Regions from separate parts of the Anaerosalibacter sp. Marseille-P3206 genome, predicted to be linked through region 1. Evidence: a T-box and tRNA genes for the amino acid it is inferred to sense, from the RefSeq annotation. Region 1 holds a T-box; the other holds one or more tRNA genes.
What was found. A T-box is a leader RNA that pairs with one kind of tRNA and senses whether it is charged. The one in region 1 lies ahead of thrS (threonine--tRNA ligase), so its partner is inferred to be a tRNA-Thr.
Positions count from the first base shown of each region.

Region 2: it encodes a tRNA-Thr, which carries the amino acid that the T-box ahead of thrS (threonine--tRNA ligase) is inferred to sense. The anticodon was not compared.

Region 1 covers NZ_FUHM01000001.1:163,164-172,514, reverse strand. The annotation lists gene rplT (50S ribosomal protein L20) at 1-232, opposite strand, end outside; gene rpmI (50S ribosomal protein L35) at 268-462, opposite strand; gene infC (translation initiation factor IF-3) at 481-1,023, opposite strand; ribosomal protein L20 leader region at 1,031-1,165, opposite strand; gene pepV (dipeptidase PepV) at 1,247-2,644, opposite strand; gene BQ9840_RS00965 (ATP-dependent metallopeptidase FtsH/Yme1/Tma family protein) at 2,793-4,343, shown strand; gene thrS (threonine--tRNA ligase) at 4,363-6,267, opposite strand; T-box leader at 6,333-6,541, opposite strand; gene hisS (histidine--tRNA ligase) at 6,600-7,916, opposite strand; gene ytxC (putative sporulation protein YtxC) at 8,011-8,868, opposite strand; gene BQ9840_RS00945 (DUF6873 family GME fold protein) at 8,942-9,351, opposite strand, start outside.
Region 2 covers NZ_FUHM01000002.1:871,618-880,968, forward strand. The annotation lists gene rpoB (DNA-directed RNA polymerase subunit beta) at 1-2,326, opposite strand, end outside; gene rplL (50S ribosomal protein L7/L12) at 2,566-2,949, opposite strand; gene rplJ (50S ribosomal protein L10) at 2,981-3,508, opposite strand; ribosomal protein L10 leader region at 3,530-3,684, opposite strand; gene rplA (50S ribosomal protein L1) at 3,728-4,432, opposite strand; gene rplK (50S ribosomal protein L11) at 4,480-4,905, opposite strand; gene nusG (transcription termination/antitermination protein NusG) at 5,004-5,555, opposite strand; gene secE (preprotein translocase subunit SecE) at 5,608-5,814, opposite strand; gene rpmG (50S ribosomal protein L33) at 5,844-5,993, opposite strand; gene tuf (elongation factor Tu) at 6,216-7,409, opposite strand; tRNA gene BQ9840_RS05675 (tRNA-Thr) at 7,480-7,555, opposite strand; gene sigH (RNA polymerase sporulation sigma factor SigH) at 7,614-8,261, opposite strand; gene BQ9840_RS05685 (NYN domain-containing protein) at 8,351-8,884, opposite strand; gene rlmB (23S rRNA (guanosine(2251)-2'-O)-methyltransferase RlmB) at 8,871-9,351, opposite strand, start outside.

The DNA of each region.
Region 1 (9,351 bases):
TGCTGTAGTTCATTCCATTTAGTCTTGCAGCAGCATTTATTCTAGCAATCCACATTTTTCTAAAGTCTCTCTTTCTTAGCTTTCTACCTACATATGCATAGTCAAGTGACTTCATTACTGCTTGATTTGCTGGTCTATATAACTTACTTTTAGCTCCATAATATCCTTTTGCTTGTTTTAGAACTCTTTTATGTCTTTTCTTTGCATTAACTCCTCTTTTTACTCTTGCCATCTAAACTACCTCCTTCGCTCCTATATGTGTTTTTTCTAGTAAGGCATTACTTTATTCATTCTCTTTATATCAGCGTCGCTAACTAATGCAGATTTTCTTAAATTTCTGATTCTCTTTGGTGACTTTTTACCAGTCTTATGGCTCTTATATGCTTTATATCTCTTTAACTTTCCAGTTCCAGTTCTTTTAAATCTCTTAGCTGCTCCTCTATGTGTTTTCATTTTTGGCATAATTATTACCTCCTCTATCTATTCTGTTTTAGGCATTAAATACATAACCATATTCTTGCCTTCCAGTTTAGGATGTTTATCTATAACCCCTACTTCTGAGGTTATTTCAGCAAACTCAGATAATACTTCTTTTCCTTTTTCAGTATGTCCTAACTCCCTGCCTCTAAATCTTACACTAACTTTAACCTTATCTCCATCTTTTAAGAATTCTACAGCTCTCTTTGCTTTTACATTTAAATCATGTGTTTCGATATTAGGAGTTAATCTTACTTCTTTAACATTTATAACTCTCTGATTCTTTTTTGCTTCTTTTTCCTTTTTAGCTAATTCATACTTGTACTTACCATAATCCATGATTCTACATACTGGTGGTTTTGCATTTGGTGCAATTTTAACCAAGTCCATTTTTTTATCAAAAGCCATTTCCATAGCTTTTCTACTAGGAAATATTCCTAATTGACTTCCATCAACATCAATAAGTCTTACTTCCCTATCTCTTATCTCTTCATTAATTTGAAGTTCTTTAATATTACTACACCTCCTAAAATTTATGCTTTCTATACATTATAAAAAACAATAAAAGCGGGTAAAATTACCCGCTTTTTCCCAACATCACACAAAAGTATACTAAATACTTTTGTTAAATCATAAAACCTTAAAAGCTTTAGCCATAAGGTGAGAAGCGGTACTTCTACTTTCTTTACCCCAATATTTACTTTCTTTAGTCATTATATGATATATTCTCTAATGTGTCAACGTTTTTTATATTTATTGTTTATGTTATTTATTTTGACAATTCATAAATAGCTTTAGCATACATCCTAGCTAGTCTCATGAGATGATCTATGGAAATAAACTCATCTTTTTGATGGGCTAATTCTATTTGCCCAGGAAATATAGGCCCAAAAGCCACTGCATTATCCATTGATCTTGCATATGTTCCACCACCTATAGCTATAGGTTCGCTATCATTATCACCAGTTTCTTCTCTATATACTTTCATTAGCTTTTGAACTAATTCATTGTCTTTTGGAACATATAATGGTTTCATTTCATCATCATCTTCAATTACCTCGATGCCAGTTCCTTCTAGTTCACTTCTAATTCCATCATATACAGCTTTTGCACTAGATTTAATAGGATACCTTACATTTATAGATAATACTATTTCATCATCAGTAGTTTTTATAACACCTGGATTGAAATTTAGTTTTCCAGAAACATCATCATCAAAACCACAGCCTATGTTTTCTCCATGATTCTTTAATGCAATTTTTTCATTATACATTTTTATAAAATTACATATATCACAATCACAATTAATTATTTCCCCTAAAAATAGCATCATATAACTAATAGCGTTTTCTCCCTTTTCAGGTGTACTTCCATGAGCTGAAACCCCTTTAGCCTTAATAGTTACTTTATCGTTTTCTTTTATCATAGAAATATTATATCCTGTTTTTTTAACAAAATCATTCAATTTTCCTTCTAATTCATCTACATTTTTAACATCTAAAACAACTTCACAATTATCTGGAACCATATTAACTGCATTTCCACCTTTAATTGACTTTATTGCAATTTCCCCACATGAATGTTTTTCTAACTTTTTAACTAAATCAAAAGCTATAATTCCCTTTTCTCCATGAATTACAGGAAAATCAGCATCTGGAGTAAAAGCCATATCTGGTGCTTGTTCATGTTTGAAATAATATTTCATACATCCCCAACCAGTTTCTTCATTGGTTCCAAATATTATTCTTATCTTTTTGTTTAGTGGAATATTAGATTCTTTTATTGCTTTCATTGCATATAGAGTTGCTATTGCTGGCCCTTTATCGTCAATAGTACCTCTACCATATATTTTATCATCATGAATTTCTGCACTATAAGGTGGATATGTCCACCCATCTCCTTCTGGAACCACATCTAGATGAACTAATATACCTACAGTTTCTTCACCTTCTCCAAATTCTGCATAACCAGCATATCCGTCAAGATTCTTTGTTTCAAATCCCATTTCTTTTGATAGATTTAAAGCATATTCTAATGCTCTATATGCTCCTTCACCAAAAGGCATTTTGGGTTTTGCTTCACCTTCCACACTTTTTATGCTAACAATTTCTTGTGTCGATTTAACGATATCATCCTTGTAGCTTTCAACCAACTCAATAAATTTCATAAAAATACCTCCTCTCATTTATTCCCATAAATATATTACTAATTCTATTATACCTTTTCTATTTATTTCCTTCAACATTGTATTATTTTTTATATAAAAAATAAAGTTGGTTACACTATTAATAGTAAAATGCAAAGGTGGGGATAGTTTGCAAAAGAAAAAATTAGTGTTTATTTTATCCCTCTTAGGGATAGTTGTTTCTTCAATTCTATTTTTTGATAAGTTCTTTCCAACTACGCAGCTAAAACATATAGCAAATAGTGATAGATATATAATTTGGTCACTAACAATTATTTTTCTAATATACTATTTAAAACTTGAATCAAACCCTCAATTAGTCCCATTAACTATATCTAATGAAAAAGATGGAGTTAAAAATGATAACAAGTTAAATATCTCTTTTAAAGATGTAGCCGGACTAGAGGAAATAAAAGAAGAATTAGAAGAAACTATAGGTTTTATCAACAATAGTGACAAATACATGAAAATGGGTGCAAAAATACCAAAAGGTATACTGTTTTATGGTCCTCCTGGCACAGGTAAAACTTTGCTTGCAAAAGCTGTGGCAGGAGAGACAAATTCTACTTTTCTCTATGCTAGTGGTTCTGAATTCGTTGAAAAATATGTAGGAGTAGGGGCAAAAAGAGTTAGATCTTTATTTGAAAAAGCTAAAAAAGAATCTCCTAGTATTATTTTTATAGATGAAATAGATGCCATTGGAGCTAAGAGAAATCTAGATTCAAATAACGAAAAAGATCAAACTCTCAATCAATTACTTGTTGAAATGGATGGTTTCAATACAAGTGATACAGTGGTCATCATAGGAGCAACAAATAGACTAGATTTATTAGACGAAGCATTATTACGTCCTGGTAGATTTGATAGACACATTTTTATAGGCAATCCAAATATGAAAGCCAGAGAAAAAATATTAGAAGTTCATACTAAAAACAAACCACTACAAAAAGAAATCTCTATAAGCGAAATAGCAAATAAAACACATGGCCTCTCTGGTGCAGAACTAGCTAATATTGCCAATGAAGCTGCTATAATTGCAGTTAGAAAGAATAAAAGCAAAATAGATAAAGAGGATTTTAATCAAGCAATAGAAAGAGTATTAGCTGGTTTAGAAGTAAAAAATCCTTCTGTATTACTTAAAGAAAAGAAAACAGTTGCAATTCATGAATCAGGTCACGCACTTGTCAGCAAAATACTTAAAACAGACATGATTCAAAAAATATCTATTATCCCCAGAGGGCAAGCCTTAGGATACGTTTTAAAATTTCCAGAGGAAGAAAGATATCTTTTGACAAAAAGAGAATTAATATATAAAATTACAGGTCTCCTTGCAGGGAGAGCTGCTGAACAAGTAATATTTAATGAAATAACCACTGGAGCAAAGGATGACTTAACAAAAGCAACACAAATTGCTCAAGAAATGGTTTGTTCCTATGGAATGAGTGATTTTGGAAACATTTCAATAGATGAATACTATATAAGAAACAGTTTCGACGAAATAAGGGAAGAAATAAAAAAGATTACTGATAGTTGTTTTGAAAATGCCTTAAAGATAATAGAAGAAAATAAAATAATCCTTTTCCATATAGCTGATATACTTATGGAAAAAGAATCAATAACCAATGAAGAACTAGATAAAATATTTAAAGAGTATGAATCAAAAATGGACTATGCAACATAAAAGGTAGGAGGAAAACCCCCTACCTTTTATCTTCAACTTCATCTACTATTCTTTCTATAAATTCATCTACGCTTAACTGACCTAAATCTCCTTCATCTCTTTTTCTTACTGAAACTGAGTTTTCCTCAACTTCTTTTTCACCTACTACTAACATATATGGTATCTTTTGAAGTTGTGCTTCTCTTATTTTATATCCGATTTTTTCTGTTCTATCGTCAACATGAACTCTTAAGCCATTTTCTTTGAATTTTTTCTCAAGTTCATATGCATAATCATTGAATTTATCTGATATTGGTAGTATAGAAACTTGCACAGGTGCTAACCAAGCAGGAAACTTCCCAGCATAGTGTTCAATCAATATCCCCATGAACCTTTCAATACTTCCTAAAATAGTTCTATGAATCATAATAGGTCTCTTCTTTTCATTGTCCTTATCAACATAAGTTAAATCAAATCTTTCTGGCATTTGGAAATCTAATTGTATAGTACCACATTGCCAAGTCCTACCTATAGCATCTTCTAAATGGAAATCTATTTTAGGACCATAAAAAGCCCCATCTCCTTCATTAACAATATAGTTAATTTTCTTCTCCTCAAGAGCAGCTATCAAACTATTTGTTGCAATCTCCCATTGTTCTTCACTTCCCATTGAATCTTCAGGTCTTGTTGACAACTCTACATGATATTTAAATCCAAATATACTGTAAACGTAGTCTGCCAACTCAATTACACCTATAAGCTCATCCTTAACCTGACTTTGTAACATATATATATGAGCATCATCTTGAGTAAAGCTTCTTACTCTCATAAGTCCATGCAAAGTACCAGATAATTCATGTCTATGAACTAAACCTAATTCTCCTAATCTAAGTGGTAAATCCCTATAACTATACATCTTTGATTTATATACAAGTATTGAACCAGGACAGTTCATAGGTTTTATAGCATAATCATTTTCGTCTATAGTTGTAAAATACATGTTTTCTTTGTAGTGATCCCAATGTCCTGATCTACGCCACAATTCCTCATTTAAAATCATAGGAGTTTTTATTTCTCCATATCCTCTTTTAGCATGTTCTGCTTTCCAAAAATCTTCTAATATATTTCTTAAGATCATTCCCTTAGGATGGAAGAATGGAAAACCTGGTCCCTCTTCATGCATACTAAATAAATCTAACTCTTTACCTAATTTTCTATGATCCCTTTTCTTTGCTTCTTCTAATCTTTCTAAATACTCATCTAAATTTTTCTTCTTATCAAAACTGATTCCATATATTCTTTGAAGCATTTTGTTCTTTTCATCACCACGCCAATAAGCGCCAGCAATACTCAATAGCTTTATAGCCTTAACCTTCTTAGTATCCATTAAATGAGGTCCAGCGCAAAGATCTGTAAAATCTCCAAGTTTATAAAAAGATATTATCTCATCTTCAGGTAGATTTTCAATAAGCTCCACTTTATAAGGCTCATCTTTTTCTTTAAAATACTTCAATGCTTCATCCCTAGGCATAATAGTTCTTTCCATTGCATGCCCTTCTTTAGCAATTTTAATCATTTCCTTTTCTATTCTTTCTAAATCTTCTGGGGTAAATCTATGTTCTAAATCGAAATCATAGTAAAATCCATTTTCAATAGATGGCCCAATAGCAAATTTTACATCAGGGAATAGGTTTAAAACAGCATGTGCCATTATATGTGCTGATGTATGCCAAAAGATTTCTTTTCCCTCTTTGTCTTCAAATTTTACTATTTTAACCTTTGCATCTTCATCTATAGTCTCTTGCATCCCTTTTATTTTATCATTTACAACTGCTCCAAGAGCAACCCTAGCTAATCCTTCGCTTATATCCTTAGCTACTTCAAATACAGTTATACCTTTTTCATATTGCTTTTCTGTACCATCAGGTAATGTTATTTTTATCATGTTTTTCCCTCCTATTTTCAATTGTTTATAAAATACAAAAAACCCCTCATCTCCATGTAAAAATACATAGGGACGAGAGGTAAATCTCGTGGTCCCACCCTAATTGGTGCTTGAAATTTTAACGCAATTAACGTAAATCCTTCTTCATAATTAGTATGAATGGATTTAAGCTCAGGGGTGGTCTTCGGTTAACAATATCTTAGGATAGCTTCCAGCCTAGACTATCCCTCTCTTAAAGAATTATTTAACTTACTCTTCCCTTCAAAGCTTTTAATATATAGTTTTGATTTCATATTATATATACTATATTCCCATTTGTCAATGATTTTAAACTAATCATCATTAATTATTTTAATAAGCTCTTCTATAGAATACATGATTTGTTCTCCAGTATCCATTTGTCTTAACGTTACTTTTTCATTCTTAATCTCTTCAGAACCTATTATTATAACATATGGAATATCAAGCTTATCAGCATAATTAAATTTCTTCCCTACTTTTCCACCTTCTAAATAGATTTGAGTGTTAATATCATAACTACGCAATATATTTCCAATTTTTATTCCCTCTTCTTGACATCCTTCCATAGGTATTATTAAAACCTTAGTTAAATTGTTCCATTTAGTCTTAATAATATTTGCTTCTCTTAGTTGGTAGAAAAGTCTTGTAAGACCAATAGATATGCCAACCCCAGGTAATTTTTGTTTAGTATAATATTCTGCTAAGTCATCATATCTTCCACCTGAACAAACACTACCGATATCTGGATACTCATCTAAAAATGTTTCATACACTGTACCTGTATAGTAGTCTAATCCTCTTGCTATTGTCAAATCTACTTTAAGATTATCTTCAGGTACTCCAAAATGTTTTACATACTTTACTACATTTTTCAATTCATCTAAACCTAATACAAAAGTTTCATTATCTATATTGAACTCTTCTAAACTATGTAGTATTTCTTCATTCGTACCCTCTATTTGAATAAACTCTATTATTTTATTAATAGTATTATCATCTAAACCTATTTTTCTTAATTCTTCATTTACTCCCTTTAATCCTATCTTATCCATTTTATCAATAGCTCTTAATACTTCTACAGAATCATCAATATCAAGACCTTGGAAAAAACCATTTAATATCTTTCTATTATTGATTTTAATAGTAAAAGAATCAAAACCTAATTCTTTAAATGTTGAGTAAATAATACTTGGAATTTCAGCGTCATTTATTATATCTAATTTTTGATTTCCAATTATATCAATATCACATTGATAAAACTCTCTAAATCTACCCTTCTGATTTCTTTCTCCCCTATATACTTTGCCTATTTGATACCTTTTAAAAGGAAAATTTAAATCAGAATAATGTTGTGATACATATCTAGCAAGAGGCACTGTCAAATCAAATCTTAATGACAAGTCAGTATCACCCTTTGTAAATCTATAAACTTGTTTTTCTGTCTCTCCTCCACCTTTTGCAAGAAGTACCTCAGATTTCTCTATAACTGGCGTATCTATAGGAAGAAAACCAAATTTTTCATAATTACTCTTTATAGTGTCCATCATATGGTTAAATAATATTTGATCCGATGGTAACAATTCCATAAAACCTGGTAGTATGGAAGGTTTAACTATTTCTTTAGCCATTATATCCCCCCTAATTATTAATTTATCTAGTATTTATAATATCATTATTCGTTTGTTTTTAAAAGTAAGAAAAAACAAAAGCTTAATTTCGCTTTCATTTTTCCTTACTTTTATTCATTTTTAAAGAACAGAGTTCACAACCAGTACAATATGTTACTTTTTCAAGAAATACATTTTCAAGTATTTTTATTAATTCATCATTTCTATTTTTTTCGCTTCCATGAATAACTATGTTTTTAGGTGCAATAGTAATTATTGAACTTATTAAAAGATCCTCCTTGGTTATTCCATCAATAGATAATTCATTTATTACTTCATTAAAAAAATCATTTTCAATTAGTTTATTATTTTGATCATATAGCTTATAGTTGTTTTCTTCCATTATAATATTGACCAAATCCATTTTGGGTTCTTGTATATCAACAAAATACTTAAGTATTTTTATAAATTCTTTATATTCTCTTTCTTCATAGTATTTTTGGTTACTTTTTTCTATTAATATATCTAAAGAGGAATTTAGTGCACTTAGTCTGAAATTTACAAATCCGTCTATTATTATTTCATCATTTTTGTTTATATAATTTCTCACTTCATCAAATATTAGCTTTTTCTCATTATCCAAACTATTATCTCTACTTATGGTTTTAAAAGCGATTTTACCTATTTCTATTTTTTCTTCTTTGAATAAATCATTGTATTTGGTAAATACTTTCTTATATATAATATCCTTAATATAGTACTCCAAAATAATCTCTGTTATAAGCATAGATAGCATACTATATAATGTGTTATCATTTTTTGAAGTATTTTTGTCTTCGGTAGTTATTTTTACAAATAACCTATTTCCTATTTTTTCTTCTTCTATATCAACATTATATAAAAAATCATAATCATATATAATATTAAGAACTTTATCTTTATTTTCTTCAACTCCAATTGATAGTAGTTCCATCTCCAATCTCCTTTCTCTCGTAACAGTAGTATGTGTTTTACATTTAAGCTTATTCTCTTATATTGTTACTCCATTAACAATATAAGCAAATTATCGTGCCTAAATCAACAATTTCGTTATTGTCTAAAATCAACAGGTTTTTCTTATGTTTTTTAAAAAATTTTAAGATATTTTCTTTATCTGGATGATTTTCAAAATTACCTGAAATAGCAATACTGTCTTTTGATAAATTGCCACATGTACCACCAATAAAACCATAGTTTAAACCTTTAAGTTTTATATAACCTGGCTTAATGTGTAACACATCTATGTCTAATTTTGAAAGTTTATTATAAATTGGATAATCTGAAGTTATGATTGCTTTTTCATCAACTACAGCCATAGAGCACTTAGAATATCCTTGTTTTATATCTATTAGCTCTATACCACTTTTTTTAAAATAAAAAAGTAATTTCTCATCTGTATATTTAAAATTATGTATTG
Region 2 (9,351 bases), on a different contig from region 1:
CCAATAGATTCTTTCCAAGAGCTATTTCACCCAACTCTGTACTAGGACCGTCTGCTATAACTTGACCTTTCATCACTTTTTCATTTTCTTCCACAATTGGTCTTTGATTTATGCAAGTTCCTTGATTAGAACGTTTAAACTTAAGAAGCTTATGTTTTTCTAATTGTCCATTATCATCTCTTTTAATAACTATTTCACTAGAAGATACCTTTGTTACTATCCCAGCATGTCTTGCTAAAACTACTACTCCTGAATCCATAGCTGCCTTATATTCGATTCCTGTTCCTATTATTGGGGATTCAGTTTTCAATAGAGGCACTGCTTGACGTTGCATGTTTGAACCCATTAACGCTCTATTTGCGTCATCATTTTCAAGGAAAGGAATCATAGCTGTACCAACTGACACCAATTGCTTTGGTGATACATCCATATAATCTACTTCTTCAATTGGATATATGTCAATAACTCCATTTTTTCCTCTAGCAACAACTCTATTGTTTATAAATCTTCCTTCTTCATCTAATAATTCATTTGATTGAGCAATTACTAATTCATCTTCTATATCTGCAGTTAGATATTCTATTATGTTAGTAGCTTTCTTATTCTTATTGTCAACTTTCTTATATGGTGCTTCAATAAACCCGTATTCGTTAATTCTTGCATAAGTTGTAAGAGAAGTTATAAGACCTATATTTGGTCCTTCTGGGGTCTCTATAGGACACATTCTACCATAATGAGAATGATGTACGTCTCTTACTTCAAATCCAGCTCTGTCTCTACTTAAACCACCTGGCCCAAGAGCAGACATTCTTCTCTTATGAGTTAATTCTGCAAGAGGATTAGTTTGGTCCATGAATTGAGACAACTGGCTACTGCCAAAAAACTCTTTTATAGATGCAACTACAGGTCTAATATTTATAAGAGCTTGTGGTGTTGCCACATCTATGTCTTGAATAGTCATTCTCTCTCTAACTACTCTCTCCATTCTTGAAAGACCAATTCTAAATTGATTTTGTAGAAGCTCCCCTACTGAACGAAGCCTTCTATTTCCTAAGTGGTCAATATCATCAGTCATACCGATGCCATTAAATAAATTAAACTCATAATTAATACTTGCAACAATATCGTCCTTTATTATATGTTTAGGAGAAAGTTCCCTGATCCTATCTTTCATAGCTTCCTTTAATTCTTCAGGATCTTCATAGTTTTCCATAAGTTCTTTCATCAATGGATAGTAAACTTTTTCCTTTATGCCTAAATCTTCAGTTGTAAATGGTAAATTAAACGCATTAATATCAACAAAATTATTACCTATAACTCTAGCTATACTACCATCCTCTAATATAACATCAACTCTATTAATTCCACTATTTTCAATTTCTATAGCCTTTTCTCTGTCAATTTTTTCTCCACTTTCAACTAGAATTTCTCCAGTTTGGAAATCCACAACATCTTCTGCAGCCTTTTTACCAACAAGCCTATTGTGTAATGCCAATTTTTTATTGAACTTATATCTTCCAACCCTAGCTAAATCATATCTTCTAGAATCAAAAAATAGATTGTTGATAAGGGTACTAGCACTTTCCACAGTTGGTGGTTCTCCAGGTCTTAATCTTTTATATATTTCTATTAAAGCTTCTTCTTCTGTCTTTGTGTTATCTTTCTCTAATGTCTTTAATACTTCTTCAGTTTCACCAACTAACTCAATTATTTCTACATTACTATTATACCCTAATGCTCTCAATAAGGTAGTAACTGGTAGTTTTCTAGTCCTATCTACTCTAACATACACAATGTCATTTGAGTCAGTTTCATACTCAAGCCATGCTCCTCTATTAGGAATGACAGTTCCAGAATACAGCCTTTTACCTACTTTATCAATTTCTTGAGCATAATAAACTCCTGGAGATCTAACTAACTGACTGACTACAACTCTTTCGGCACCATTTATAATAAAGGTACCTTTTTCCGTCATCAATGGAAAATCTCCCATAAACACTTCCTGTTCCTTTACTTCACCGGTTTCTTTGTTTATAAGTCTGACCTTTACTTTAAGTGGTGCTGAAAAGTTTGCATCTCTTTCTCTTGACTCATCCTCATCGTATTTGGGTTCATCTCCAATATAATAATCTACAAACTCGAGAATCAAATTCCCAGTATAGTCTTGTATAGGAGAAATGTCTTCAAATACTTCTCTCAAGCCTTCCTTTAAAAACCAGTTGTATGAACTCTTTTGAACTTCTATTAAATCTGGTAGGTCTAATACTTCATTGATTCTTGAATAACTCATCCTAACACGTTTCCCGTATGTAACAGGATGCACCATGTAAAATTCACCCCTTATTAAAACTAAAATAGCCAAAAGTATGTGGTTACTTTTGGTAATTCCTCGAAAAATAAATCTATTATAGTATTGCCAATAACTAAATTTTTTATTCCTTGTTAGTCAAACTTCGATTCTTATGCATCTTATGATGTTAGCACACTAGTATAAATATGTCAAGAAATAATTTGATTTATGTAAAAAAAAAGGCTCTCTTTTTTTGAAAGCCTTTTTTTAATATACTACTTTAATTCTACTTCTGCGCCAGCTTCTTCTAATTTAGTTTTGATTTGTTCAGCTTCTTCTTTTGGAGCTCCTTCTTTAACTGCCTTTGGAGCACCATCTACTAATTCTTTAGCATCTTTTAGACCTAATCCAGTTATTTCTCTAACAACTTTTATAACTTTGATTTTTTCTTGTCCTGCTGATTTTAGTATAACATCAAAATCTGTTTTTTCTTCTGCTGCTGGTGCTGCTCCACCTGCTGCTGGTGCTGCTGCTACTGCCATTGGTGCTGCTGCACTAACTCCAAATTCTTCTTCTAATTCCTTAACTAATTCTGATAATTCTAAAACAGTAAGATTTTTAACTTCTTCAATTAAATTTTGAACTTTTTCGCTTGCCATTTCAAAAATCCCTCCATACAATTTTTTATTTTTATGCTTCTTGTTGTTTTCTAATTGCATCTAATGCATATACAAGATTTCTAATATTGCCTTGAAGTACATTAACAAATCCTGTTATAGGAGCATTTAATCCTGCTAATGCTTGAGCAACAAGTACTTCTTTTGATGGTAAACTAGCTAATGATTTAACTTCTTCAATATCTATTATCTTACCATCTACAATTCCTGCTTTAATTTCTAATTTCTCATGTTCTTTGGCAAATTCGTGAGTTATCTTAGCTACTTGAACTGGGTCATCAAATCCAAAAGCAACTCCATTTGGTCCAGTTAAATGCTCATTAAAGTCTTCGTAGCCTGCATCCTTAAAAGCAAAACGCATCATTGTATTTTTGTAAACTTTATATTCAACGCCTGCCTCTCTATATTTGCTTCTTAACTCTGTCAATTCTTCAACATTTAATCCTCTATAATCTACTAGTACTACAGCTTGAGCTTCATCAACTTTTCCTTTTATTTCTTCAACTATTCTTTGCTTTTCTTGGATTACTTTTTCTTTCAACTAGTTTCACCTCCTTAGGATGAACACATATAAAAAAGTCCCTCCGTAGACACGAAGAGACTTGTATTTTTATTAATTAATATACAAATTAATTAGCAAATCAAAAGTCTAACCTCGGTAGGAATATTTAAACCACTATAGGTTCCTACTGTCTACGGTAACTTGTTCAATTGTCAGTAATTATTTTAACAAGTAAAAATTACTTTGTCAATATTAATTTTAATATTTATCCATAATTTTTTGTCCATTTATCTTAATTCCAGGACCCATAGTGCTTGCAAGAACAACGTTCTTTAGATATTTTCCCTTTGCTGCTGCTGGTTTTGCTTTAACTATTGCATCCATAATAGTAGCAAAGTTTTCTTTTAATTTTTCAGTCCCAAATGAAGCCTTACCTATAGGTACGTGGATAATACTACTCTTATCTACTCTATATTCAACTTTACCTGCTTTTATTTCCTTTACAGCCTTTTCAATTTCAAAAGTAACTGTTCCAGATTTTGGGTTTGGCATTAAGCCTTTTGGTCCTAATATTCTTCCTAATCTACCAACTACCCCCATCATATCAGGAGTAGCAACTACTACATCAAAATCAAACCAGTTTTCAGATTGAATCTTTTGAACTAGTTCATCTCCGCCTGCATAGTCTGCTCCAGCTTGTTCTGCTTCTTTGATCTTATCACCTTTTGCAAATACTAGAACTTTTCTAGTTTTACCAGTTCCATGTGGCAATACTACTGCGCCTCTAACTTGTTGATCCGCATGTCTTGGATCTACTCCCAATCTTACTGAAAGTTCAATTGTTTCATCAAATTTAGCCTTTGCAGTTTTTTGAACAAGTTCTATTGCTTCTAGTGGATCATATAATTTATGTCTATCAATTAATTTTGCACTATCTTGATATTTCTTACCTCTTTTTGCCATGTTTATACCTCCTCGTGGTTTTATCGGAAAATCCTCCCACTTTATTTCTACTCTTCTACTACAAAGCCCATACTTCTTGCTGTTCCTGCTACCATGCTCATAGCAGCTTCTATACTTGCTGCATTTAAGTCAGGCATTTTAATTTCAGCAATTTCTTTAACTTTGTCTTTTGAAACTTTAGCTACTTTTTTCTTGTTTGGTTCTCCAGAACCTGATTCAACTCCAACTGCCTTCTTTAGTAATACTGATACAGGGGGAGTCTTTGTTATAAATGTAAAAGATCTATCTTGGTAAACAGTAAGAACAACTGGAATAATCATACCAGCTTGATCTGCTGTTCTAGAATTGAACTCTTTTGTAAATTGCATAATATTCACACCATGTGGTCCTAATGCTGTACCTACTGGTGGTGCTGGAGTTGCTTTTCCAGCTGGAATTTGTAGTTTAACTACAGCTATAACTTTCTTTGCCATCTAGTTCCACCTCCTCATTTCCTATGTGGTTTGGCGGGATAAACCCTCCCACTTAAAACATCTATTTAAAAAAAGCAATTTAGCTTTTTTAAACAAATTTAAAGCTTTTCTACTTGATCAAAATCCAGTTCTAGTAAAGTTTCCCTTCCAAACATAGACACATAAACTTTAATCTTTTTCTTTTCTAAATTGATGCTGTCTACAGTACCCATGAAATTTTCAAAAGGTCCTGAAGTAACTTTAACCGCATCTGATTCTTTTAAATCAATACTTGGTACAATTGTTTCCTGTACCCCTAATGCTTTAACTTCTTCATCTGATAGAGGAATCGGTTTTGAGCCTGGTCCTACAAAACCAGTCACTCCTCTGGTATTTCTTACAAGATACCAAGATTCATCATTGACAATCATTTTTATGATTACATATCCAGGAAAAAGCTTTCTTTCCTTTACTTTTTTCTTCCCAGATTTAGTTTCAACATATTCTTCAGTTGGAACTGCAACTTCAAAAATGTCGTCAACCATTCCTCTATTTTCAACCATCTTTTCAATATTTGCTTTTACTTTGTTTTCATGACCGGAATAGGTATGTACAACATACCATTTAGCCTTTTTAGCTCTTTCCTGTCTAGTTTCTTCCTTATCCACCATAGATATGGGGCCCCTTTCTCTCTATATATTGTTGGCCCTTGCCTCCTTCATATTACTTTATAATTAATGACAACAGGCGATGGATACCTAAATCTAATACCCAAACAACTAAACCAACTATAGCTACCATTAAAATTACAACACCTATATAGTTGAGTATTTCTTTTTTTGTGGGCCATATAACTTTTTTTGTCTCAGCTTTAACGCCTTTAAAATATGTTTTAGCCTTTCCTTGCTTTGCGTTAGTTTGAGCAGACATTTAACTCACATCCTTACCTTTTTACTTTACTACTTAGTTTCTTTGTGTAATGTATGAGTCTTACAGAATTTACAATATTTTTTTAGTTCTATTCTTTCTGAATTGTTCTTTTTATTCTTTGATGTTGTATAATTTCTTTGTTTGCATTCTGTACAAGCCATAGTTACTTTATCTCTCAATGAAGCCACCTCCTATGGAAAAATGTATATGTGAACATGTGTTTATTTCGGGTGAAAATACCCATAATTATCTACATTACTTAATATAAACTATCACAAATTAAATATTATGTCAATAAAAAATTAAAAGGAAAAAAACTCTTATTGATGTAAGAGTTTTTATGATTTTCATTATTTGTCATTTGAAAAAAGACTGAGTCAAAAGACTCAGTCTTTTATAAACTATTTTATAACCTTAGAAACAACACCTGCTCCAACTGTTCTTCCGCCTTCACGAATAGCAAATCTTAATCCTTCTTCCATTGCTATTGGTGTGATTAATTCAATTGTAAATTTAGCATTGTCTCCTGGCATTACCATTTCTGTTCCTTCTTCTAGTTCGATGTTTCCTGTTACGTCTGTTGTTCTAAAGTAGAATTGTGGTCTGTATCCGTTGAAGAATGGTGTATGTCTTCCACCTTCTTCTTTTGTTAGTACATATACTTCTGATTCGAATTTTGTATGTGGTGTGATACTACCTGGTTTTGCTAGTACTTGACCTCTTTCGATTTCTGTTCTTTGTACTCCTCTTAATAATGCTCCTATATTATCTCCTGCTTGTGCTTCGTCTAGAATCTTTCTGAACATTTCTACTCCTGTTACTACTACTGTTCTTGATTCTTCTGCTAGTCCTACTAGTTCTACGCTATCTCCTGTTTTTAATACTCCTCTTTCTACTCTTCCTGTTGCTACTGTTCCTCTTCCTGTTATACTAAATACGTCTTCTACTGGCATTAAGAATGGTTTGTCTGTTTCTCTTTGTGGTTCTGGGATTTCTGCGTCTACTGCTTCCATTAGTTTTACTATCTTGTCTCCCCATTCGCTATCTGGTTGTTCTATTGCTTTTAGTGCTGATCCTACTACTATTGGTGTGTTGTCTCCATCAAATTCATATTCATTTAATAGTTCTCTTACTTCCATTTCTACTAGTTCGATTAGTTCTGGGTCATCTACCATGTCTTCTTTGTTTAGGAATACTACTATCTTTGGTACTCCTACTTGTCTTGATAGTAAGATATGTTCTCTTGTTTGTGGCATTGGACCGTCTGCTGCTGATACTACTAGTATTGCTCCGTCCATTTGTGCTGCTCCTGTGATCATGTTCTTTACATAGTCAGCGTGACCTGGGCAGTCTACGTGTGCGTAGTGACGGTTTGCTGTTTCGTATTCTACGTGTGATGTGGATATTGTTATTCCTCTTTCTCTTTCTTCTGGTGCCTTGTCTATGTTGTCATAGCTCATAACTTCTCCTGAGCCAAATCTTTGTGTTAATACTGATGTTATTGCTGCTGTTAATGTTGTTTTACCATGGTCTACGTGACCTATTGTTCCTATATTTACGTGTGGTTTGGTTCTCTCATAATGTGCTTTACCCATTTTATATTCCTCCTTGTTTTGTTCTTTATTCAAGAAAGTAACCCTGCTTTTCTTGCAAATATTAATTCTTTGGAGCCCATGACCGGACTTGAACCGGTGACCTCTTGCTTACCATGCAAGTGCTCTACCTGCTGAGCTACATGGGCACTTATAACCACTGTAAAATATTCTACTATCTTGGAATATTATTGTCAATAGAAAAAACTAATCTTCCTTCAGTTCTAAGTATCTTTCCAATTTTCTCTTTACTCTTTGCAATGCATTGTCAATACTTTTAACATGCCTTTCTAATTCTACAGCTATTTCCTGATATGACTTTCCTTCTAAATAAGCTGTAAGAACTTCCAATTCAAGATCACTAAGTATTTCTCCAATTTTGCACTCCATACTTGTTAACTCTTCCCTACCTATAATAAGCTCTTCAGGATCTGTAATCTTTACTCCAGAGATTACATCTAACAACGTTCTATCTGAATCCTCATCATAAATAGGCTTGTTAAGGGAAACATAAGAGTTTAATGGGATATGTTTTTGTCTTGTAGCAGTTTTAATAGCTGTAATTATCTGTCTAGTTATACATAGTTCTGCAAAGGCTTTAAAAGAAGTGAGCTTGTCCCTATTATAATCTCTAATAGCTTTGTAAAGGCCTATCATTCCCTCTTGAATAATGTCTTCTTTATCAGCTCCAATCAAAAAATATGACCTAGCTTTTACCCTAACAAAATTCTTGTACTTGGTAATAAGGTACTCCAGTGCTATTGGATCACCATTTTTGGCCTCTTCTACAATATCTTCGTCCTCCATGCTTTCAAAATATAAAGCATTTACTTCACTGTATAAACCTAATCCCACCAAGATCCCCTCCAAAGTTTGTTACAAATAGTTAATCTTTTTCAATTCAATTAATTAAATTATAAATGTTTATATTTTAATAGTCAAGGTTATTCCTCACTATTTCTCCATTTTTCAAGTTTTTTAATAGTTTCTTCATCTAATCGTCCAATAATTAAATCATTAATTTGCTTTTTCTTTTTACTCTTATTTTTTATTAGCTTTTTGTAATTCTGTATTTCTACCTCTAATTCTCTAGATGAGATCCTTGTCCCACCCCTGCCCAAGACAACTTGTTGTTCCATCCAATCAGAAGTAGCAACTCTTACTTTTTTAATTCTACCTATGGAATCTAGGGTTCTCTCAATAAAATGATCAGCTGTTTCATTTTCCTTGGTATATACTACGTCTACACCTTTAATCTTTTCCTTTTTCCCGCTATTACTCTTTACCATATGAGCATCAAAAACTATTATTACTATAATGCCTGTATAGTGTTGGTATTCAGCCATTATCTCTATGAGCTCATTTCTCGCTGCTTCCAAACTCAACTCACTTAGTGAACGTAAACTTTCCCAAGTATTAATGATATTATAACCATCAACAAAAAGATATTCCTTTGGCTTCCACCTATTTTTTTCCATATCTCTCTCTTACCGCTTCATATATTAGTATGGAGGCAGCATTTGAAGCATTTAAAGATGAAATATCCCCTAACATAGGAATCTTAACTAGAAAATCACAGTTTTCTTTTACTAATCTAGATATACCTTTGCCTTCACTCCCTATAACCAGTGCCTTAGGTCCACTAAAATCTCTTTCAAAATAATATTCTTCTGCATCCATATCCGCACCATATATCCAAAGGCCATTATCTTTAAGTTCTAATATTGTATTAGTAATATTGTTTACTTTTGCAATATGCATATGCTCTACTGCTCCTGCAGAAGCCTTAACAACAGTCATAGTAACTGAAGCAGATCTTCTTTTCGGTATAATTATACCATGTACTCCAGCACATTCAGCTGTTCTTATTATAGAACCTAGATTATGAGGATCCTCAATTTCATCTAATATCACTATAAAAGGATCTTCATCTGTTTTTTTTGCA